One region of the Shewanella sp. ENK2 genome, then DNA from elsewhere that is predicted to be linked to it. Evidence: predicted binding sites of a transcription regulator. Region 1 holds the regulator's gene; each other region holds the start of a gene.
The links. Region 1 encodes sigma-54, which starts transcription at its own class of promoters, with help from an activator protein. Its sites were predicted from a motif close to GTTGGCACGNNNNTNGNNT; they were not measured.
Positions count from the first base shown of each region.

Region 2: the regulator sigma-54 is predicted to act here: its motif matches at 3,831-3,849, upstream of ACGEDC_RS02090 (flagellar hook-length control protein FliK).
Region 3: the regulator sigma-54 is predicted to act here: its motif matches at 1,298-1,316, upstream of ACGEDC_RS11725 (TorF family putative porin).
Region 4: the regulator sigma-54 is predicted to act here: its motif matches at 2,115-2,133, upstream of ACGEDC_RS12320 (P-II family nitrogen regulator).

Region 1 is NZ_CP171406.1:1,236,361-1,242,579, reverse strand. Features, by position in the region: gene ptsN (PTS IIA-like nitrogen regulatory protein PtsN) at 1-282, opposite strand, end outside; gene hpf (ribosome hibernation promoting factor) at 285-572, opposite strand; gene ACGEDC_RS05585 (RNA polymerase factor sigma-54) at 597-2,081, opposite strand; gene lptB (LPS export ABC transporter ATP-binding protein) at 2,286-3,017, opposite strand; partial or broken gene lptA (lipopolysaccharide transport periplasmic protein LptA) at 3,212-3,757, opposite strand; gene lptC (LPS export ABC transporter periplasmic protein LptC) at 3,822-4,382, opposite strand; gene kdsC (3-deoxy-manno-octulosonate-8-phosphatase KdsC) at 4,379-4,942, opposite strand; partial or broken gene ACGEDC_RS05560 (KpsF/GutQ family sugar-phosphate isomerase) at 4,944-5,764, opposite strand; partial or broken gene ACGEDC_RS05555 (calcium/sodium antiporter) at 5,989-6,219, opposite strand, start outside.
Region 2 is NZ_CP171406.1:436,418-442,636, forward strand. Features, by position in the region: gene ACGEDC_RS02070 (hypothetical protein) at 1-110, opposite strand, end outside; gene fliN (flagellar motor switch protein FliN) at 152-538, opposite strand; gene fliM (flagellar motor switch protein FliM) at 548-1,576, opposite strand; gene fliL (flagellar basal body-associated protein FliL) at 1,604-2,128, opposite strand; gene ACGEDC_RS02090 (flagellar hook-length control protein FliK) at 2,224-3,726, opposite strand; gene fliJ (flagellar export protein FliJ) at 3,946-4,392, opposite strand; gene fliI (flagellar protein export ATPase FliI) at 4,392-5,729, opposite strand; gene fliH (flagellar assembly protein FliH) at 5,698-6,219, opposite strand, start outside.
Region 3 is NZ_CP171406.1:2,660,566-2,666,784, reverse strand. Features, by position in the region: gene ACGEDC_RS11735 (response regulator) at 1-654, shown strand, start outside; gene ACGEDC_RS11730 (HU family DNA-binding protein) at 840-1,112, shown strand; gene ACGEDC_RS11725 (TorF family putative porin) at 1,408-2,100, shown strand; gene ACGEDC_RS11720 (hypothetical protein) at 2,451-2,633, shown strand; gene ACGEDC_RS11715 (hypothetical protein) at 2,664-3,059, opposite strand; gene ACGEDC_RS11710 (alanine/glycine:cation symporter family protein) at 3,111-4,475, opposite strand; gene ACGEDC_RS11705 (SRPBCC family protein) at 4,780-5,310, opposite strand; gene ACGEDC_RS11700 (cysteine-rich CWC family protein) at 5,392-5,661, opposite strand; partial or broken gene ACGEDC_RS11695 (c-type cytochrome) at 5,949-6,219, opposite strand, start outside.
Region 4 is NZ_CP171406.1:2,825,799-2,832,017, forward strand. Features, by position in the region: gene ACGEDC_RS12310 (helix-turn-helix transcriptional regulator) at 1-145, opposite strand, end outside; gene ACGEDC_RS12315 (polymer-forming cytoskeletal protein) at 372-1,730, shown strand; gene ACGEDC_RS12320 (P-II family nitrogen regulator) at 2,180-2,518, shown strand; gene ACGEDC_RS12325 (ammonium transporter) at 2,529-3,779, shown strand; gene ACGEDC_RS12330 (hypothetical protein) at 3,895-4,239, shown strand; gene ACGEDC_RS12335 (tetratricopeptide repeat protein) at 4,427-5,647, shown strand; gene aroG (3-deoxy-7-phosphoheptulonate synthase AroG) at 6,033-6,219, shown strand, end outside.

The DNA.
Region 1 (6,219 bases):
CTTCTTATCAATAGCATCAAAGTCGATAGCTTCTTCACATTTGATCAAAATAGCGATCGGCGATTCAATGTCGTCTAAACGCCCATGTGGAATCGCAATGCCATTGCCGATACCTGTGCTACCCATTTTTTCACGTGCTATTAAACTTTCGAAAATAGCTTGTGAAGATAGAGTAGGGTACTGGTCAGCCATTAAATTGCTGATAAGTTCCAGTACCTTTTTCTTACTGCCCGGAGTGGCACAGGTAGTGCACGCCGGCTGCAGGATGGTGCGAAGTTCCATCGTTAGTGTTTAATTAACTTCTCTTTGTGTTTAATTACCTGACGGTCTAATTTGTCTATCAGGGCGTCAATTGCGACATACATATCTGCGTTTTGAGATACGGCAAAAACTTCACCTCCTTTGAGGTGCAATTTAGCTTCGGCAATCTGTTGTAACTTTTGTACATTGAGCACAACGTGAACATTATTGATCTGTTCGAAGTGACGTTCAAGCTTTGAAAATTTAGTTTGCACATACTCACGTAAAGATTGAGTAATTTCGATATGGTGTCCAGTCAGGTTAATTTGCATAGATCATCCTCCAATAACAAAGGCTTATAAGCTTTTGCGTTGGTTTGAGGGAGGGATGAGCATTGCTTCACGATATTTGGCGATCGTACGCCGAGCAACATTGATCCCTTGTTCAGCCAGTAGCGTCGCCATTTTACTATCGCTAAGTGGCTTTTTCTGGTTTTCTGCAGCGACCAGCTTTTTGATAAAGGCTCTGATTGCTGTAGATGAACACTCTCCGCCATCATCGGTACTTACGTGGCTAGAGAAGAAGTATTTTAGTTCAAAAAGGCCGCGAGGGGTGTGCATATATTTTTGAGTTGTAACCCGTGAGATGGTCGATTCATGCATCTCTACCGCTTCGGCAATATCATTTAAAACCATAGGCTTCATGGCTTCTTCGCCGAACTCAAAGAAACCTTGCTGGAATTGAACAATACAATTTGCCACTTTTAACAGGGTTTCATTGCGGCTTTCAATACTTTTAATAAACCATTTGGCTTCTTGTAAGTGACCGCGAATGAATTGGCTGTCAGCTTGATTGGCTGAGCCTTTTGCCATGGCGGCATATTGCTGATTTACGCCTATTTTAGGCATATTATCTGGGTTTAATTCTACGACCCAACGGCCATTCTTTTTAAACACTGTGACATCTGGGATGACGTACTCATCTTTGATTGGAGTAATTTGTAACCCTGGGCGAGGGTTCAGTGTTTGGATAAATTGAATCGCTTCGCGTAAATCATCTTCTTTAAGCTTGGTTTTACGCATTAGTAATCTGAAATCACGACCTGCTATTAAATCTAGGTGTTCAGATATCAGTAATTTTACATTTTCTATGCAAGGGATTTCGCTTGGGTATTGTCCCAATTGAATCATCAAACATTCGCTTAAATTTCTTGCAGCGACACCCACTGGATCAAAATGTTGTACACGCTTTAATACGGCTTCAACCTCATCAAGTTCAATATCCTCAAGACCGAGTGCATCGAGAATATCTTCTGTTGATTGAGTTAAGTAACCTCTATCATCAATTGCGTCGATGATGGCTGTCGCAATGGCGAGGTCATTTTCAGAAAATGGGGTTAAGTTTTTTTGCCATTCTAAATGTTCGTATAAACCTTCAGTCGTTTCACCTTGAAATGGCATATCGTCATCACGGCTTACAGCGCCAGAACCTGAGTTAGGAGAGGCGGTGTAGACTTCATCCCAAGTGGTATCCATTGGTAAGTCTTCAGGCATGGACTCTTTCGTAAGTGACTCTGTTGTATCGACTGATGAGGTGTCTTTTTCTACGCTGACTTGGCTGTTATCGCTAAAATCGGTGTCAGTTTGCTGAGTATTGTCTTTGACTGGTTCTTTTGCTTTGGCAAACTCATCCTCAAGCTCAAGAAGAGGATTTGAGTCAAGTGCTTGCTGAATTTCTTGCTGTAGCTCCAAAGAGGAAAGTTGCAATAAGCGAATGGCTTGTTGCAACTGCGGGGTCATTGTCAGGTGTTGACCCATTTTAAGTTGGAGTGAGGCTTTCATTTACCGCTTATCCCTAATTGAATTTCATCATCGCGACTACAATGTTATGGGTCTAGCACCTTTGTAAGTGTTAGCTAGACTTTAACCGAACTTGGGTTCTACTTTGCCAAAAATTAGCGTTAAGTTTTGAGTCTAGTGTATAACGCTAAAAAGTGGGACTGGTTGGCCGCGAAAATGCCATACTTGTACACTAAAGAATGCTAACTATAGCTTGAATTGCTCACCTAAGTATACTGACCTGACTTGCTGATTGTCTAAGATCTCAGCAGGTGTACCTTCAGCAATTAAATCTCCGTGGCTGACAATATACGCACGCTCACATACATCAAGTGTTTCACGGACATTATGGTCAGTAATCAATACTCCAAGACCACGATTTTTTAGTTGTTGAATAATTTTCTTAATATCTATCACAGAGATAGGATCAACACCCGCAAATGGTTCATCTAATAAAATAAACTTAGGATTGGCGGCTAAAGCGCGTGCTATTTCTACACGTCGACGTTCACCACCTGATAGAGCCATACCTTGGCTGTCACGAATATGGGTAATATTGAACTCTTCTAATAAGTGCTCTAATTCTTCGATTCGTTGCTCACTCGATAAGGTTTTGCGGGTTTGCAGCACTGCCATGATGTTATCGTGCACAGTGAGTTTTCTAAAAATACTGGCTTCTTGAGGTAAGTAACCAATACCTTTACGAGCACGTAAATGCATTGGGTCTGCAGTCAAGTCGTCAGAATCAATCAAAATACGACCTTTATCGCTTTTGACTAAGCCTACAACCATATAAAAGGTTGTGGTTTTACCTGCACCATTTGGCCCTAAAAGACCAACAATCTGACCCGTTTTAACGGTTAGGCTAACGTTTTTGACAACTTGGCGGCTTTTATAGCTTTTTGCTAAGTTTTCAGCTGTTAAGGTAATTTGTGTCATTATTGCTTTTGCTCTGCCGCAGGGGTCGTTATGTCTGCATTGGTTGAGTTTTGAATATCAGATTCTTGAGGGGTGACTGATTCAAGGAGGGCATCAGTGTTAGTTTCAACAGCATTTGCCTCAGGAGTCACTGTTTGATTCTCAGTTACATTGTTAGGTACATTATCAGTCGTATCAGCATCTGGGTTATCAAGCGAATCATTATTTTCTAACGGCGCTTCGTCTGAGTTATCAAGTTCTTCGTTTTCTTTATTCAAGTCAGGGTAATTTTCTGGCTGAAAAATTGTGATAACTCTGTCTTTTCCTTCACCTGTGCTTTCAGCGATCAGTTGCTGTTTATCAATATTATAGCTAATGAGATTACCAGTAACCTGACTGCCTGCCTGGTCAAGTTTTGCATTGCCTTTTAAGGTTAAAATACTGGTCGAAAGCTCATATTTTATTTCGTTTGCACTTGCGGTACCGATACGGCCATCATCGAGTTCTTGTGAGAATGTGGCTGGATTACCTGTCGCAATCATGGTTTTTTTGCCACCCGACTCTTCACTGAATGCACGTAATTGATCGGCATTAATATTAATGGTGCCTTGCGTCACATTCACTGGGCCGAAGAAAATCACTTGGTTATTTTTAATATCTGCTTTTTGGCTGACGGCAGCGACTTTAAGCTCTTGTTGTAAATCACCTTCTTTGGCATGAACGCCGGTGACTGTCACTAAGCTCAATCCCATTAGGCTCATACCAAGAATACTTTTTCTAATAAAGTCTGTTTTCATAAGCTTATTGAGTGAAAATGTCAGTGTTTTACTTTGCTTCATATGTTCCTTCTACCTGACTTAAAAGCTCTAACTCTTCGGCATTTAAATCAGCATAAAGGCCTAAGCCTTGTATTTTAAAATCTTGTCCTGAGACATTAATCTGTCGATCAGACGTCATGATCATGGTATTTAAATCTAACGCAAGCATACTTGTGGTTAGCGATTGTACTGGTTCATTGATGTTTATTGCATCAATAATAACATTTTTTTCTAGCACCACTTTACCGGTTTCTTTATTAAGCTTGCCTAATTCAGCGGTTAATTGCCACTCAGCTTCGCCGTTTTCTGGATAGATAAGGTATACAGGCTCAGTGAATAGGGTTTCATTGGTTTGCTGAAAGTGTTCCATGTGTTTTGCTGAAACCCGGCTTTGTACTAATCCTTGCTCGTTAAATTCTGTGCTTCGTAAGTCATTAGCGATGAATTCTGGACGCGCGGGATCGGGAAGCTTATTGGCTTCCATTTGACTACGCTTCACTTGCACTTGCCAGTATAAAACTAATGCTGCACCAAAGAAGCCGAGAATAGCGAGGGTGGTACGGCTCATATACTCATTCCGTGGGCGGTTTCGAATTTGTCTTGGCTAACAAGCAGTAAATCAGTTAACTCACGTAAAGCGCCGTTACCGCCATTAATGCGAGTGATCATTTGGCAATGTTGTTTTACGTATGGGTGACCATCTGCTACGCAAACAGCTAAGCCCACTTCTTTCATAACGGGTAAATCAACCATGTCATCACCGATATAGGCAACTTCATCTGGCGTTACATTATAAATACTGAGTAACTCTTTAAATGGTGTGAGCTTATCATCTACCCCTTGATAGATATGGCTAACACCTAGCGCCGTCATTCGATTTTCGACAATGGCAGACTTTCTGCCTGTGATAACGGCAACATTGATACCGCTAGTTAAAATCGATCGAATACCGTAACCATCACGGGTATGGAAAGCTTTCAACTCTTCCCCTGCGTTACTTAAATATATACGCCCGTCAGAAAAGACCCCATCAACATCACAGATCAGGAGTTTGATTTTTTTAGCGCGTTGCCAAATATCGTCTGATACAGGGCCATATAATCCTTGATGAACTTGACTATTCGACATATTAAATGACTCCTGCTTTTACCATATCAAGCATATTAAGTGCGCCAATTGGGCGTTGATTTTCATCAACAACAATTAAGCCGTTGATACTTTTTTCATCCATCACTTGTAAGGCCTGTGCTGCTAAAATATCAGCTCTGATGGTAATGCAATTAGGGGTCATCACTTGTGAGATTGGCGTGGTGCGTAAATTGACTTCGGCATCAATCACTCGGCGTAAATCACCATCGGTGAAGATACCGACTAACTGTTGGTTGTCATCAATAACGGCAGTCATGCCTAGTCCTTTATTGGATATTTCGTATAGTGACTCTGTGATGCAAACCTGGCTATTAACTTGCGGAACATCGCTTCCATGATGCATGACGTCTGATACTTTAAGTAAGAGTTTACGTCCTAATGATCCACCTGGGTGTGATAATGCAAAATCATCACGAGTAAAGCCTCTGGCTTGCAATAATGCGACGGCTAGGGCATCGCCCATTACCAAGGTTGCGGTAGTGCTTGAAGTAGGCGCCAATCCTAATGGACAAGCTTCTTCTGGTACTTCAATGCAAAGATGCAGTTTAGATAACCGCGCCATGTTAGATTCAGGCTTACCCGTGATCGCAATCACTGGAACACCCATGCGCTGAATAACGGGTAGCAAGGTTAAAATTTCACTCGACTCACCAGAGTTAGAAATTGCTAAGATAATATCATTTTTAGCCAGTGCACCTAGGTCACCATGGCTTGCTTCGCCTGGGTGAACAAAAATGCAGGCGTTCCTGTGCTGGCCAATGTAGCTGAAATCTTATTGCCAATGTGGCCTGATTTACCCATGCCCATGACAATCACTTTACCTTTGCACTGCAAAATTAGTTCACAAGCTTGGCCAAAGGCATCTGAATCAACGTACTGATATAAGTTATCTAACGCTGTTTTTTCAATATCAATGACTTGACGACCCCATTGACGCAACTGTGTTTGATTTATCATATGTTTCTCGTTTTTTTCCAATGCTAATGAGTCTTTAACAATGGTGAGTGACCCATCTTTATGCCCCGTTATTGAGATTGAAATAAGACAATCTGGTACGCAATAAAGACGACTAATAATATGGCGCCATGCCAGCGAGTTAATTGTTTCTTCGCTCCACTTGATAATACGAGCACAGCAAGGGCTGCACTGGTACCAAGTGTCATGTAAAAATCACGGCCAGCAGCATTGGCATCTATTTCCCCAGGGGCAATCAATCCTGGTATAGCAAGTACCGCTAGGATATTAAATAGATTCGA
Region 2 (6,219 bases), 800 kb from region 1:
GATAAGGCTGCAATATTTGATGTTTCCGCCCCCCGAGTAGCCACCACGGGTGACGCAGCCTCATTGACAGCAGAACTCGCAATGGCGAACAAACTAACAGCATTTAACACAAATAAATCCTTTACTAATTGATGGGTGTTTTATCTCTATTTTACTTAAGCTTTTTGATCCGTTCAGTTTGGCTGATCACATCTGTTAGGCGAATACCAAATTTATCATTCACCACAACCACTTCACCATGGGCAATCAAGGTACCATTAACCATAACATCTAATGGTTCACCCGCCACCCTATCAAGCTCAACAACTGAGCCTTGGTTAAGTTGCAGTAAATTACGAATACTAATAAAGCTTCGCCCTACCTCCATCGAGATGGTGACAGGAATGTCCATGATGCTATCAAGTTTTTCTGCTTCTTCTTTTGAAATAGGCGCAGATTCATCAACTAACTCATCAAGCTCGACTTGTTCAGCAACATTTGCTTCTTCAAGAGCTTGCTCTGCCATCGCTGCTGCCCAATCATCAGTATCATCACTCATTACTTCACCTTATAATTCTGAAATATCACGCGCTTTACCTTTCTTACGCGTAATTAATTGTAGTTCCGATTTAGCGGTTTCTGGTCGAGGTATTTTCTCGCTGATTTTTAACGCTAAGTTATCTCTAGATTTACCTAATTTACATCGATAAGTCGGTAAATCTTCGATTCGCATCATGATGTGTTCTGGTAATTCAATCGGTATCACATCACCAGCTTTAAACTCCATGACATCTCTAAGAGTCACTTCATGTTCAATAATATTGGCATCGATTCCAACCTGCACGTCCATGATTTCATCACGTAATGCTTGGCCCCAGCGCATGTCGGTATCTTGTTTATCACTTTGAACACCCGCATCTAATAATTCTCGAATCGGCTCAATCATTGAATACGGCATCGTGATATGAAAATCACCACCGCCGCCATCCACTTCAATGTGGAATGAGTTAATCACCACAACTTCAGTTGGGCTAACAATATTCGCCATTGCAGGGTTAACTTCAGAGTCAAGGTACTCAAATTCGACATCCATCACTGGCGCCCAAGCATCCTTGTAGTCTTCAAAAATAATTTTCAGTAATAGTTGTACAATGCGACGCTCGGTCGGGGTAAATTCACGTCCCTCAATCTTGGCGTGGAAACGTCCATCACCACCAAAGAAGTTATCAACGAGAATAAATACCAGACGTGCTTCCATCGTGATAAGTGCAGTCCCTTTTAGCGGACTGAAACGCACCATATTTAAACTTGTTGGCACAAATAACGTATGCACGTATTCGCCGAACTTGAGCATTTGTACGCCATTAATCGAGACTTCGGCTGCACGGCGCATCATATTAAACATGCTAATGCGAAGATGACGAGCAAAACGTTCGTTTACAATTTCCAGCGTCGGCATTCGCCCACGCACAATTCTATCTTGAGATGAGAAGTCATATACCCGAGTATCGTCATTCTCATTAATGTCATCTTCATCGACATCATCAACACCATGGAGTAGCGCATCAATTTCGTCTTGGCTTAATAAATCACTCACGTCATCACCTTGGCTTTTTCACTGGCGTTATTGCATTACGAAGCCAGTAAATAGTACTTTTTCGACTATTTTTCGACCCGCTACAGGTTGCAATGTATTTTGCACGTTTAGTAAGGCCATTTGTCTTAACTCGTCTTTTCCAGCTTGAGTACTGAGCTTTTGAACATCAGCAGCACTAAATGTTGTCAGTAACGCATCTTCAATTAAAGGAATATGCATTTTAGCTGTTTGACCATCGTCGCCACGTACCATTAGTTGAACTTTAATTTCAACTAACCTTGCTCTATCGACTCCTGGTAAATTAAACAAAAACGGCCTAGGCATACCGACGTAGTTCGCTTTACCTTTGGTTGAATCATCTTCCACCACTTCACTTGTTGCTGCTGTGCCCGGTGTCGTTGAAGCAGACTCTTCATCTCCAACTAAAAAGAACATTGCAGCACCTGCGATAACCGCAAGCAACACCACACCTATCACAATAAAAATGATGAGCTTCTTTTTACTTTTAGGTTGGTTCTCTGTGGTTAACTCTAAAGACTCTTCTTCAGCCATAATTCATTCCATTTATTTATTGCGCTGCCAGTAAAATTATTAACATTCGCTATAGCGCACCAACAGTCTTAACTTGTTGGCTATAGATTACCGACTTAGGCGTAATAATCTATAGCAGAATTGCTACTCAGTGAATGTTTTGCTGCAATGTCGAGTTCTTGTGCTGATATTTCATCCAACATCGCATCACCATTGCTGTTTTGTTCATCATATTCAGATTTCGACTCGTTATCACCATCTTGAGAAACATGACTATCAGCAAGTTGAAGTCCTTCTTCAGCTAACATTTCGCGTAACTTAGGAATCGCTTGTTCGACGAGATCTCTTGTTTGTGATTGTGCGACTTGGAACTGTACTTGAGTTTGCTCACCGTGAACTTGAACTCTCACGACCATATGGCCGAGCTCGGCAGGATCAAGTCGAATTTCAGCATGTTGAACGCCTTGTCCAACCATAGTGATTAATTGCTGCTTCATCACTGGAGCAAATTTTTGAATCATATCTTGCATGTTCACCGCAGCTTCAGCCCCTTGGCGTAAAGATAGCTGGAATTGTGGGACATCACTTTTATGTTGCGCCGTAAAGCTGCTTTGATTTTGTAATGCTTTTACTTCAGTTGACTCTGGTGTTAACTCAGACGTTGCTGCGCTAGCAGCTGAACTGGCCAACACTGCATTTTTAGCTATTTGTTTATCCATTGACACAGTTAACTCAGCTTTGGACAAATTGATTTGAGGCACCTCTTTAGAGGATGACTTCGTCTCTGCTTGGCTTGCTTCGCCTATTATCGTGCCTTTTTCGGCATTGAGATTCGCCTCTGCAGTATTTTTACTGGCTTGCATTTCAAGTGTCGTATTAACCACTGACTGAGGATTCACTAATGATGCATTATTTGTTTGATTGGTATTAGCTTGCGTATTGGACGCTAAATTAGCGACGTTTTTAACTGAGTCACTGTCAGCCGCACCTTCATTAGCATTTGCAAGCACAGCTTGCTTATCTGTCAGAGCCATTAAAGGCAAAGCTTGTTCACCGCTTAGCTGATGCTGACGATTGAAATCAGCAATCAATTGATTAAGCTGCGCTGGCGTGAGGCTCGCTAACTTCTCGCTATCCATTGATGAAAACTCACTTAACTGAGTGAGCTGTTCAGCCGTCAACGATGATAGAAAAGCGTTGACGGTTTCATCAACCTCAGTCTCAAGTTGTTCATCAGAGTTGATTGTCTGAGTATTTGCCAATAATTCAGAATCCAGCATATCAGAATCTATTGCTGAGCCTTCGTCCGCTAAAAGTTCTTCATCTAACGGCAATTCTTTGCCACTTGGATCTGAAGGCCCGGCTTTATCAAAATTTTCAGACATGCCAATTTGCGCAAAAATTAACTCTACATCAGCCTCTTCAATTGCGACATCAGACTGCTCTTCTACATTTGTCTCGCTACTTTTTGCCAACTTGGTCTTTTCAACATCCATTTGTGACGCTTGGTTAAAAACAGATAGAAAAGATTGATTATCAGCACCTTGCGATTTATCTGAACCAGTAACACTTGCAACTTTACCACTATTGCCTAATAAAATATTACTCATCTGCTGCATAACCAACTCCAAATCACTCCCCTAATCGAAACCATTAACAAGGTCATTTCTGGGGTTTATCCATTGTCACAAAGCTGACACTTTGCGAAGTTAATACAAGTAACAAGCAAATTAAATGCCAAACTTTTATCTTTGTAAAAAGTTGCAAATGGGTAAGACTAATGACAGTAAACAGTGAAATGAAACTAATGATGAATTGATAAAAATAATAAAAAGACCTTAGCGAGATTTCTTGCGGATAAACTGCTGCATAGCAAATTCATCTGATGCTTTTTGTTCCTTTTTATTGGCAAGCTGTTGAGCTTTTTGGGCGTTTTTTTCAAGTAACAATTCAACAGCTTTGCGCTTTTGTTGTTTCTCTTGCCAGTGAACCTGACGATAACCCGTTTGTTTCTCAGCCTCTTTTACCGCATTAACTTGTTGTAATAAGGCTTGATCGACTTGCTTTATAAATTCATGAAAAGAATGATACTGGCTTGCGCTGAGGGTTTTTCCTTGGTTTTCGCCCATTTGTTTCATGTATTCAAGCCGATAATTATTAAGCGCATCAAGTTGGCTTTGATGTTTTTGTTGTTCAAGCTGAGCAGACTTGAGCTGAAGCGCAGCTTGCTCTTCAGCTTCTTTGTTCAACTTTAATACGGTTAACAAGGGATCAGTTCGGCGCATTATTTACATTGAGCAGCAATCTGCCCAACCATAGTTTGACTATCATCAAAAGTAATTACATCTTTAAAGCCTTGCCTTAAAAAGGCATTCATAGCCGGTTGTAGGCGAATCGCATTATCAATTCGAGGATCACTCCCTTGGGAATAAGCACCTATCGAAATAAGATCTCTGTTTTGCTGATACAAGGAATACATTTGTTTAACCAGTCGCATCGACTCAAGGTGTTCTGCTGAAATAACCATAGGCGCAACACGACTAATAGATTGTTCAATATCTATTGCAGGGTAATGCCCTGAATCTGCAAGAGTCCTTGATAACACAATATGGCCATCTAAAATCGCTCGAGACGCATCTGCAATGGGATCTTGTTGATCATCACCTTCGGTTAATACCGTATAAAACGCAGTAATAGAACCTTGCCCCGGTCCACCATTACCGGCTCGTTCCACTAAACGTGGCAGCTTGGCAAATACTGAAGGCGGATAACCTTTGGTTGCTGGCGGCTCCCCGACAGCAAGGGCAACTTCACGTTGCGCTTGAGCATATCGAGTTAAACTGTCCATTAATAACAAGACGTTATAGCCGAGATCTCTAAAGTATTCAGCTATTCGTGTAGACGTTTCACACGCTCGAAGTCGCATTAACGGTGAAGTATCTGCTGGCGCGGCGATAACGACCGAACGAGCTCGACCTTCAGGGCCCAAAATTTCTTCAATAAATTCTTTTACTTCTCGACCACGCTCTCCCACTAAGCCAACAACAATAATATCTGCCGTAGTCCCCCGGGTCATCATGCCAAGTAGCACACTTTTACCGACACCAGAACCAGCAAATAATCCCATACGCTGACCTTTACCTACGGTTAGCATGGCATTAATCGCTCTGACTCCCACATCCAAGGGTTCTGAAATAGCCCGTCGAGAAAGCGGGTTAATCGGTGGTGCATGTCTTGATGCTTGCTGTTCAGTGTTTAATGGGCCTAAACCATCCAACGGTGCCCCACTACCATCAAGCACGCGCCCTAATAAACTTAAACCGACATTTAACCCAGATTGCTCCCCCAAAGGTTGAACTCTTGCTCCTGGTAACACACCTCTTAATTCTTCTACCGGCATCAAATACAAGAGCTCATCATCAAATCCAACCACTTCAGCAATTAGCTCACCAGCCATAGTTTCAATTGAACATAAACTACCGACAGGTGCACGACAGCCCGTTGCCTCTAGCGTTAACCCTACAACACGCACCAATTGCCCACTTGCAACAGGGCGCAAAGGACTGACTTTTTGGCTTTGTATTTTAAGTTTATTCAGTAGCTGATGTTGACGGCTTTGCATCGTCGATATCCTCAGCAGTTACAGAAGTGTCAGGAGCTTGACTCGCTTCCTCTACAGGCGCGTCCGATGCTGCTAGATTGGCTATTTCAGGGGACTGTTGGTTTGGCGACAATGCAGCGTCAGGCTCATTCTCATCTGCAATCGTTGTTTCTGATTCATTTCGAACTGGTGAAGATGTCGTCATTGAATCCAAATCTCTTGCTGGTAGTTCATCGACAATATCAGTTTGATAAAGGTTGGAATCCGATTTCACCGTTTGAACATTATGTTGAATACCTTGTGCTTGCTCTTGAAGCTGAGAGAGCACCTGCTTCATTCTCTCTTCAACTCGCAAGTCCACGCTTGAACGTAAGCTATTAATAATACAGTCACCGGAATTCAGAGAAGGATCGGCATCGATTTCCCAATGGTTTTTTGCTAACTGAGCATCACTGTACATTTTGGTGACTAAGGTGGCGTCGTCAGGATGTAATCGAAGTTTTACTTGCTG
Region 3 (6,219 bases), 1.4 Mb from region 1:
ATCTCAAGACACACTCCAGATTTAGTCATCAGCGCTTTGCACTTTTCAGATGGCGAAGCGACCGACTTGCTCAGTTTCATCAAGCAAAGCACTCAATTTAATGACATTCAATTTATGTTGGTTTCTAGTGAGTGTCGACGCGAACAACTTGAAGTGTTCAGGCAATCAGGGGTCGTCGCCATTCTACCGAAACCATTCGATGCCGATCACCTAGCGACTGCGCTCAATTCAACCATCGATTTAATCAGCAACGATGAACTGGATTTAAGTCATTTTGATGTACAAGATATTCGTACATTGGTGGTCGATGATAGCCGAATGGCACGTAATGTCATTAAGCGAACCATTGGCAACTTAGGCATTAGAATCATTAGTGAAGCTGAAGATGGGGCGCAAGCAATAGAACTCATGCAGCAACAGATGTTTGACCTAGTCATCACAGACTACAACATGCCGAGTGTCGACGGTCTAGCACTGACCCAATATATTCGCAATGAAAGTCAGCAATCCCATATCCCAATATTAATGGTCTCATCTGAAGCCAATGATACACATCTTAGTAATGTATCAAGTGCGGGAGTGAATGCACTTTGCGATAAACCTTTTGAGCCTAAACTGGTTAAGCAGCTGCTGTATCAACTATTAGAAGATTAATTTTACTGTGGCACTCGTCATTTTCGCCCCAAAAGCTGGGCAAAGGGGTCATTTACGTCGTAAATGTCACCAAAATGCCCTATTGCTACACAATTATCAGATAAAATGCTTTCAAAGCCCCATGGCTTATGGCATGTTAATCTAGTTTTAAATAAACACATCTATGGAAAGCAGAGAATATCAACATGAACAAAAGTGAATTAATTGCAAAAATTGCAGAAAATGCTGAGTTAACTAAAGCAGAAGCTGGCCGCGCACTAAAGTCTTTTGAAGAAGCTGTTACTGAAGCCATGAAAAATGGTGACAAAATTTCTATCGTAGGTTTTGGTTCTTTTGAAACCTCTGTACGCGCAGCTCGTACTGGCCGCAACCCACAGACTGGCAAAGAAATTCAAATTGCTGAAGCAACTGTACCAAAGTTCAAAGCGGGTAAAACATTAAAAGATAGCGTTAACTAAGATTAACTGCTTGAAAATAAAACCTCCACTTCGGAGGTTTTTTTATGTCTATTGATCACCTTTCTATTAGAAACTCGCCTCATAACTGCACAAAAAAAGTGCGCCTCTGCCTCAATACTATGCAACATTTTTGCTACATCATAGTGCGAGAGAGCATAAACCATTAATAGTAAAGCATTTATAAACATGGCACATCATTAGCAATAACTCATACAGATGAAATCAACATTGAACCTTGCTGCCCGATAATCAAGCAACAGGTGAAATGAATAATAAAAACTTTGAGGGAATGAAAATGAAAAAAACCTTATATAAAGCTATTGCGCTATCTACAGGCTTATTATTATCTGGTTCTGCATTAGCAGAAGTCACCGGTAATATCGGTGCGACGTCAAACTACCTGTGGCGTGGTGTAAGCCAAACTGATAACGGTGCAGCTGTACAGGGTGGTATTGATTATGCCGCTGATTCTGGCTTTTATGTCGGTGGTTGGGCTTCAAACGTTGATTTTGGTGATGGCACAAGTTACGAGTTAGATATTTACGCAGGTTACGGCGGTAATATCACTGAAGATTTAAGCTACGATATTAACTACCTTTACTATGCCTACCCAGATTCTCCTGGTAGTGTTGATTTTGGTGAAGTCACTGTTGGTTTAGCATGGAAATGGTTAGATGTTTCTTATTCACACACTGTCAATGGCGGCGATGATATTGCTTCTGATCCACTTGATTCAAAAGACATGATGTATGCACAAGCTAACCTCACATTCCCACTAACTGAATCACTGTCTTTAGGCGTGCATTACGGTTATTCAGATGGCGATATCATTACTAGCTGGTATGGTACTGATAGCTACTCAGAATACAATGTATCGTTAAGCTCTGATACTGATTACGGTACTGTTTCATTTACTGCATCTGATACAGATTTAGATGATGACGACGCAAAAATTGTACTAGGCTACTCGTACAGCTTTGGTTTATAAGCCATAGTCATTCAATCTGGCACCAATGCGAACTAGCTTAGGTCGGCATCGTGCCAATTGTTACACCTCAAACGCCACTCTAATGAGTGGCGTTTTTGTGTGTCAAAGAAACTTTTTGATAACTGCGTTAAGCAAAAAAATAAATAACTGCTACATTGAATTTATAGGAGTAAGTAAACCTTTGGGTGCAATTTGAATGCATATTCTTCGTGGTTGTTTTACAGGAATATCGTAAGCTTCAGCGCTCAATACCCATGATATCAAAGCACAGCTAAAGGCTACCTTTGATATTTACAGCTTATTTGTCACACAGGGACACCACAAATAAGCATGAAATAGAGGGTAGAATAATGGCTAATATTACTGAAAGCATTCCTAACGATACAGAAATCGACGCAATGGTATCACCAAGAAATAAACGTTCAGCTGAAATTATTGAACGAAAACGTCAAGTTAAACGACGCTTAGATGACTATCTTGAACAAGCAGAATTACGTAAAAGTTTAGGTGACGACTTAGAAGATGATTTTTAAACTTCACATAACCTTACTCAGCTTGCCAAATTAATCCCACGACTTAAGGTAATACGCTAAGCCTGCGCACTCCAGATATACTGTGCAAGTCGGATACTTCTGCTCACCACATTCAGTGATAACCAGTGCATTGCCGCCCCTATCAGCCGTTTGACCTCTTAAATCGTTTTTCAATGCGCTTAGACTTGGAATCGGGTAACGCAAATGATCTGCCGACACACTGCAAAAAGAAGTAAAAACTTCACCTAATGGGTCGTTTTCGTGATTATAAAGTTCACTTGGTGAATACAAATCAACGGTTGAAGCCTCAACCTTAGCGACTACATACTCTTCTGCATTGGTGCGAAATTTAACGCCATTACAACCAGCAAGCACGACAATCAGCAAACAGATTGTATATACGCTTATAATGTTATCTATCTTCATAAAATCCCTTTTTGTTGGCATACACATCCCAGTGTATGCCTAATCCATTTTTTATCCTTGCGCATTTAACTGCTTTTGTTTAGCAAAGTATTCACGGGTTAGTGCAAATACCACAGGGCTTAACAATGCTAATGCAATCAAGTTTGGAATAGCCATCATGGCATTTAATGTATCTGCAAGTAACCAAATAAACTCAAGCGAACTCACAGCACCAATCGGTACCACTAAGGTCCAAATTAATCTAAATGGCTTAACGACTTTATCACCAAATAAGTACTGCATGCATTTTTCACTGTAAAAGCTCCAACCTAGGATGGTCGTAAAAGCAAATACAGCTAATGCAACGGCAACAATATAATTACCCATAGGCAGTGCATGTGAAAACGCAAAGGATGTTAACGCAGCGCCTGTTTCACCCGAAGTCCATGCTCCCGATACAATAATAGCCAAACCGGTAATCGAACAAACAATAATCGTGTCGATAAACGTACCTAACATCGCCACTAAGCCTTGTTTAACAGGCTCATTGGTTTGCGCAGCAGCATGGGCAATAGGCGCACTACCTAAGCCTGCTTCATTTGAGAACACACCACGAGCAACACCAAAACGAATAGCAGCCCACACAGCGGCACCAGCAAAACCACCTTGGGCAGCAACCGGGTTAAATGCACTATGAATAATTAACTGAAATGCGGCTGGTACTTGGTCAGCATAAACAACTAACACGGCTAAGCCAGCTGTAATATAAAATAGGGTCATTAAAGGGACAAGTTTACCGGCAACGTCTGCGATGCGTTTGATACCACCCATCAATACAGCACCCACAAGCACCATCAGCACTAAACCAGTAATCCAGTTAGGCACACCAAAGTTGCTGCTCATTGCGTCAGCAACTGAGTTGGTTTGCACAGTGTTACCTATACCAAAACCAGCAAGAGAGCCTAAAAGCGCAAATAACGTGCCTAACCAAGCCCATTTGCTGCCTAAACCATTCTTGATGTAATACATGGGACCGCCCACATGATTACCATTTCCATCTTTTTCACGAAATTTCACCGCTAAGACAGCTTCTGCAAACTTGGTAGCCATACCGACTAACGCCGTACACCACATCCAAAATAACGCGCCTGGTCCACCAAGAAATATCGCGGTTGCAACACCGGCAATATTACCTGTACCAATGGTTGCCGAAAGTGAAGTCATTAAAGCGTTAAACGGACTAATTTCACCTTTATGTTTATCGTCGGATGAATCTCGACCAGACCACAATAACTTAAAGCCTGTGCCTAATTTTAGGATTGGCATTAATTTCAGTCCGATAGACAGAAATAATCCCACTCCTAAAATCATCACTAACATGGGAACGCCCCACACTATGCCATTAACTGTATTTACAAATGCCGTCACTTGTTCCATTGATAACCTCATAATGCGTTAATTATTTCTTGTTATTATTTTTAGCTGTTTCTCTTTTGATTCATCCGCTATTTCACTCAATAGGGCTAAGTCATTTAAAGAAAAATTAAGATTACCTGCATTACACACAAATTGGAAACATCATCATTAAAAGCAAAGGTATTAAATGCAATAATCTCAATAAATCAGTCAATTGATTAGGCTAAATAAATAAAAAAGGCACTACTAATATTGTAGTGCCTTCACAGTTTGGTATTTATATCGCCCTAGAAATATCAAGCAATGCAATAAAACTTAAACCCATTCAATCCAAAATCAACTTTAAGCTATCTAAGCCTTGCTGTAAGTCATTGCCTATAATCGTTTCAAAATCCATGAACAAAAACATCAAATTCATCGGATAATCGAGATGCCCTTTAAACCCCCAATTAAGTCGAGTTTGATTGTCAGACAAGGCTTCAGTGGTCATATATGCAGGCTCAGTTGCTTCAAAAGGGCTTAAAAATCTAAGTTCGAAATCAATCCTCTCTCCCTCAACAATCGCCATGATCTCTTGTTCACCGACGCCAACATCTGGATTATCACTTGCCCAAGCTGACACAAATCCAACCGTTGCATCTGTCCCACGATAGGTTTTTTCCATATCGGGATCCATTTGCGCCCATTTACTAAAATTATTTTGATTCTTGAGGTGTTTTACATAATCAAACACAATCGCTTTAGGTTGGTTAATCACAATTGTTCGCTCAACTGAGTAATCTTTTTTGATAAAGATCGCCGCGATAAATGGGATTGCAATTATGATAGCAACAACTAGGAGTATTTTTTTTATCATGGTGTTTTTCCTAATTAAAGTAATGATTAAGTATATCAATCATTCCTGACACCACAATTTTATTTTAACAAAATAGCAACACTACTTTTTGCAAAGAGACTCATAGCAAGACTGACACACACAAGCTTTTCCCCTCAATTGCGCTTTAACAGCAGCAGAAATGGTGCCACGAGCTGAAAAAGAAAGACACCAACACGCCTCAATAGATAAACCTTTGCTGACAGCACAAGCATTTGGCTTATTGCAGATAGGACAAATTAAAGGTTCAACAACATTAGCTTGACTCAGTGATATCCCCTCTTGAGTTACTTGTTCTTGAGGATGATAGATTTCAACAATTTGTGTCTTCACAGGATTAACTCGATAGTAGGAATATTAACGATTGGTTCGCAGGCAACGCTAGATGTATAAGCAAGGGTAATGCGATACAACTTTCTATGATATTCATTTTATGACTGATGACAAAATAGAGTGTGACACTACACTATAAAAATAGCACAGTAGATAATAATGCAGCTCATATAATCCTCTGCCTTGAGTAGAGGTGATGCCTCAACCAAATACGTTTTATTATGCTACTGTACTGCGTTGCCATTTATTCAGCGTTTCTACTTTCCCAATGACTTTTCCAATCAGGCTTACTGACTAGCCTCAGGGAAATTAGGATAAGCCTTTTCGCCTAAAAGTACATTTTGAGGCTTTTTGCCATAATAACCATCATGTTGATGAAAACTGGCTTTCGTTTGCTCTATCTTTCCTTTAAAACGCGGATCTTGAGGTCGTTTCTGGGCATTAATGTATGCTGCTACATCCCAAGCATCTTGGACTGAAAGCTGAATACTCTTTCCTAATGGCATATTCTCATAAATAAAGTTAGCCGCTGTATTCACTCGATGCATACCTGCTCCC
Region 4 (6,219 bases), 1.6 Mb from region 1:
TTTTTTTGTGGTGCTCTGCTTGTTGCCACTGGAGGTTAAGCGGGTCGTGGCTAATGGTATTACATTTTAAAAGTTCAGTAATCTGGCAAAGCTGTTGGGTCAAACTTTCAGGTATTTCACCTAAAAAAATATCCGATACAATCATGTCACATCCTTGTTTATAAAACTCGACTATTGAAGATCCTTAACAATAGGTTCGTGAATAATAATTATTCTTAATCACAGTGTCCAGCAATAAGTGATGAGTTAGCAATTTAATTGATTCGAAATGTTTACAAGGTGAATTTTATGTAAATGCAATGTTATTTGTTGTTTTTAATTAGTTAGTTTACTATAAGTCGAAAATTTATAATAAAAGGATACTGCTGGGTATGAATAACAAAGGAAATGGGGTGACTTTTATCGGTCCCGAGACTTCATTGGATGGAGAAATGACGGTAAAAGGACCTGCTTTGATCGCTGGTCAAGTCAAAGGTGTTATTCGTTCAACAGACCAAGTTAAAATTGAAGTAGGTGGCGAAATTGACGGTGAACTTTACTGTCAAGAGTTACGTGTTTGTGGTGTTTTCAAAGGAAAATTACACTGTAACAGTCTCGTTATCGTAAGCTCTGGTGTGGTTGAAGGTGATGTTTCGAGTCATAAAATGGAAATTTATGATGGTGGTCAATTCTTAGGTGCAAGAACTAAAGGCCCTGAGCAAGGTGTATTACCTGAGCTAGCAGCTGATGAACAGCCTGTTGCTCCTTATTCTCAACCTTTTAATGACGAGCCGGCTTACGCATCCCCAAAGCCTGAAGCGCCTATTGCAGAGGCGCCGATAGCTCAGGCTGCAAAAGTGAGTAATGTTAACGTAATGGCCGAGCCTATTACTAACGTTGCTGTTGACACTCCTAAAGTAAAAACTGAAATAAAGCCTGATGTAACGCCTGAGATTAAGCCAGAGTTTGTCGCTGATGAAATGACAGTTAAGTCCGAAGTCAAGTCAGAAAAACCGGCTCAAGCACAAGAGATTCGTACTCCTGCACCATTAAATAGCGTGCCAGAAAGCGAACCAATGCCAGCGCCTAAGCCGATGTCAAAACTTGAGATTAAGCCACAACCAAATCCTCAAGCTCAGTTAGCGGCAAAAGCAGCAGCAGAAAAAGCGCAACAAAAGAAATCAGGTGCGACTAAATTTGTTGTTGCCGGTGTGGTATTAGCTGCAGCGGCAGTTGGTGCAGTAGTTATAAAGCCTGAATTAGGCGAAGCCTTGATGGCGAAAATTAATTCAACGACGAACACGCAATCAGCAAAATCTGAACCAGCAGTAGAAGATGCAAGTATTGCCAACGTTGAAACTACTACAGCAGTTGAAGTTATTGATGCTGAAACAGCCCTCGCTGAGCTAGATCAAGCTGCAGCAGCTAAAGCCGTTGAAGCTGAAGCGGCGACAGAGCTTGTTGCAGACGTTAGCGAAACGTCTTCTGACAGTTTTGATGAGTCTATCAATGAGACTTTGGCTGATGAACAAGCTGATTTATTAGCAGAACTAGAAGGCGTTGACAGTGAATTGACTGCCGACATCAATACAGAAGCTGATGATATTGTCGAAAGTGCTGCAGCGTCAGTTGAAGATGACAAAACAAAAGTTGATAGCCTGCTTGCTGATTTATTAGCAGAAGAGCGAGCTGACTCTACAGAAGCGGCTGAAGCGACTGAAGAAGCAACGACAACAGCGGGTAATTTATAAGCCTTAAAGCTTAATTTTACATGTTTAAAGGCCCTCATTTGAGGGTCTTTTTTATGCCTGAAACCCAGTGTGATACCACTCGGCGCAACGCTTTTTTCCTCAGATTTTGACAACATACCAACTTCTTTAGCCCATCCTTTAATCTATCGTTGTTTTGATTTTTATCCGTAAGTTTACGTTTCTTCTTGGAGTTTCAATTGTTATTGAGTGCTTATTTCTATTAGAACACGAATGAATTAATAGCTCTTTTGAGTCAATTTGGGAGACGAGAAGGATGCGCTAATCTTGTGCGCACCGAAATAGCGCTGCACTTATATGGTGCGAAAGTTTGAGGTTATTGAATGCAATAAATTAAATATTTCAACAAAAACATTATCTTACAAGTTTGGCCTAATGATTGAATTGTTATTGCAAACAAATTTATAACAATCACACTTTTGGAGGTCGAGATGAAACTCGTCAGCGCTATCATCAAGCCGTTTAAATTGGATGATGTCCGAGAAGCAATTGCAGGAATGGGCATTGAGGGAATGACTGTTACTGAAGTTAAAGGCTTTGGACGTCAAAAAGGTCACACAGAACTTTATCGTGGCGCAGAATATCAAGTTGATTTTCTTCCTAAAGTAAAATTAGAAATTGCGACAAAATCTGAAAATTTAGACATGCTAATTGAAGCTATCACAACAGCAGCTCACACCGGCAAGATTGGTGACGGCAAAATTTTCGTAACTGATCTTGAACAAGCAATCCGTATTCGTACGGGTGAGCTTGATAACGAAGCATTATAAGGGGGCTGAAATGGAAGAGTTAGCAGCGTTAGGAACAACAGTAACAGAATTACGATTTGCATTAGATACATTCTACTTTTTGATTTCAGGTGCGTTAGTGATGTGGATGGCAGCAGGTTTTGCCATGCTTGAAGCGGGTTTAGTTCGTTCAAAGAACACCACTGAAATTTTAACTAAAAACGTTTGTTTATATTCAATTGCCTGTGTCATGTACCTACTTGTCGGTTACAACATTATGTATGTTGATAATGTTGAGGCGGGTTGGTTACCTTCATTTGGTTCATTAATAGGGTCACAATCAGCCGATGCGGATCACGCACTTGAGTCAGATTTCTTCTTCCAAGTTGTGTTTGTCGCTACTGCAATGTCGATTGTGTCTGGTGCTGTTGCTGAGCGTATGAAGCTATGGTCATTTTTACTTTTCTCGGTGGTATTAACAGGTGTTATTTACCCAATTGAAGGATACTGGACATGGGGTGGTGGTTTCATTTCTGCTGCTGGTTTTGTTGATTTTGCAGGTAGTGGTATCGTGCACATGGCCGGTGCAGCAGCAGCGATTGCTGGCGTACTGTTACTTGGGGCTCGTAAAGGGAAATATGGCGCGAATGGAGCAGTAAACCCAATTCCTGGTTCAAACTTACCAATGGCGACATTAGGTATGTTTATCCTATGGATGGGTTGGTTTGGTTTTAACGGTGGTTCTCAGTTATTAGTATCAGATGCTGAAAATGCATCAGCAGTAGCAAAAATCTTTGTTAACACAAACTCTGCTGCCGCATTTGGTGCAGTATCAGCACTCATTGTTTGTAAAATTGTTTGGGGTAAAGCTGATTTAACCATGATTTTAAATGGTGCATTAGCTGGTTTAGTTGCTATTACCGCTGACCCATTATCGCCTTCATTATTGATGTCTGCAGTTATCGGTGTCGTTGCTGGTGGTGTGGTTATTTTCTCAATCGTTGGTTTTGACCGCATTAAAATCGATGATCCAGTAGGCGCAATTTCAGTGCATGGTGTATGTGGTTTCCTAGGCTTAATGCTAGTGCCATTATCAAATGCTGACGCAAGCTTTGGTTCGCAGTTATTTGGTGCTGCAGCAATCTTCACTTGGGTATTTGCCGCTTCATTTGCTGTTTGGTTTGTCCTTAAAGCAACTGTTGGTATTCGTGTTACTGAAGAAGAAGAGTATAACGGTATGGATGCATCAGACTGTGGTGTTGATGCATACCCAGAGTTTGTATCGATTAAATCAGCGGGTTAATAACTGAAAAATCGTTTATAAAACCGTGTATACGTGTATAAAAGCAGAGCTATTTAGCTCTGCTTTTTTGTTATACTGATGAGATACCAATGCTCTTATTTGAATAGGTCTCACTATGGCTAAGTCACTTAGGTTAACGCTTCTTATTAGTGTTATAGCACTTGCGGGAATAACGATGACTACGCTAAGCCATGCGGGTAAAGTTGTGGTTCGTAAATCATCTGAACCCTTTGATGCCTTTGCCGTTAGAGATGCGGTTCAGCAAGATCATCAGTGGCAAGAAATGCTACGTATGCAACAACAAATTCAAATCCTTCAAGCGTTGCCTTTAGGGTGCCTCGCAGTCGCTGTTCCATACCATTATTATAATTGTGCAGGCAGTATGTACCGACCTTATATGCATCAAAATCAAGAGTTATTTATTCAAATTGACCCGCCTAAAATACCACAAGTAAAGTAATTACTATCTTCTTGGTAATGTGCTTCGCTATGTTCTTAGCGATATACATTGCCCAGTTTATTCCGTTTCAGTTGATTGTTGCTGAACAGCCTTAACCTTATTGAAAATATTTTTTGTCACATTTATATATCTCAATTTTCGTACATGCATCTATGCTTAATAAAGGTGTTTTATGCGGAGCATAAATATGTTTCAAAAATATGAAAATAACAAAAAAAATAATAATGCAATTTTACCTCGCAATAATATACAGCTAAGCCTTTGTTTGGCATTGCTATTACCTCTCTTTCTTTTTGGTTGCTCTAGCACTCAACCCCATAAAAGTTCAGCTAATGCCACGGAGTTATTTAATGACAGCTACTTCACGCCAACGGCAATACCAGCAACAGAAACAATCTATGAGTTACCTGAAGGAATGGTTAATGAGATTAAAAAAGCGTATGCCCACTCAGGTGGAGTTGTTGGAAATAAAAAGCCGGTTAATGTTTGGCTTGCTGAGTACATTGATGCAGAAAATGGTGGATTTGAATATCGTGATCATTATACGCGAATGGCCAGCGTTACCGCACAAGAACGAGCAGGCAATTGCATGTCTTTAGTTGTGCTGTCCACTGCAATAGCTGAGGCATTAAATGTCCCTGTTAAGTACCAAGACATAGATGTCGAGCCTATTTGGGATAGACGTGGCGGTTTTTATCTTGTTAATGGTCATGTGAATATGAAGCTGCTCCATCGAGACGACATCAACTCATACAGCTTTAGAGGGTCTGAAATTTTAGTCGACTTTTTACCTGAGCGTTCAATTAGAGCCTATAGAATAAAGCAGATAAACAAGCAGACTTTATCGAGTATGTACTTCAATAACGTTGCAGCAGAAGCATTAGTTAAAAACGAGTATGACTTAGCTTATGCACTATCTAAAAGAGCGATAGAATTAGATCCATATTATGTAAATAGCATTAATACCTTAGCTGTGATTTATCGCCATAAAGGTTTAAACAAACTCGCAGAGCAAGCGTATCGGCATGTATTACAGCTTGAGCCTGAGAACATTACGACTTTATATAACTTAGCCTTGATATTAGGTGAACAAAACAGATTAGATGAATGGCAACAAGTACATAAAGTATTGGAGCTTGCACGGATTAAAAACCCTTTCTACTACTTTGATATGGCGCAACAAGCTTATTTTGAAAAGCAGTATCAAGAGGCGCTAGTCTGGTATAAGCGCGCGGTTGAAAGAGCCGACTATCGACATGAGTTTTATTTTGGCCTGTCTCGCGCTTACTGGGCGACAGGTGATGAGAGGCGTGCGAAAAAGAATATGAAAAAAGCACTGGATTTGAGTATTGATGAAGTAAACCAACATCGCTACAAAGGCAAGTTGCAAGCTATGATGCGCCATTAGTCCGATAGCCCAGCAAATAAGTGTGAAAAACAAAAGCCTCGTCGTGGCTCGTTATAAAACCATGCTCAACGTGTGTTGCTCATGGTTTTTTCGTTTATGACTTTGAGCACGCTGTGCGATATTAACTCAATCTAGCTAAATAAGGGCAAATAATAAAAATTTCATATTCATTCAACTAAACCGAACTTAATGAATTTATTATATATTTTATTTTTGTTTATCTAAACTTATTGATTAACAGTCATTTAAATACATAAAACTGATAAAACCATAGATTGAACGAATTATTATGTGGTACTGTTTGAATTATAGAGCTGATCGCTATGCTTTACTGCCAATGTTAAACGTTGGCATAAATAAACTGTTTGCTGGAGTTGTATAAACTATGTATTACCAAAATGATGACGTTAGAATTGATGAAATAAAAGAACTATTGCCTCCAATTGCCATTTTAGAACGATTTCCAGCATCAGAAACTGCATCAGCAACAGTCTTTAACGCACGTGATGGCATTCACCGTATTTTAAACAGACAAGATGATCGTCTACTTGTCGTTATAGGCCCTTGCTCTA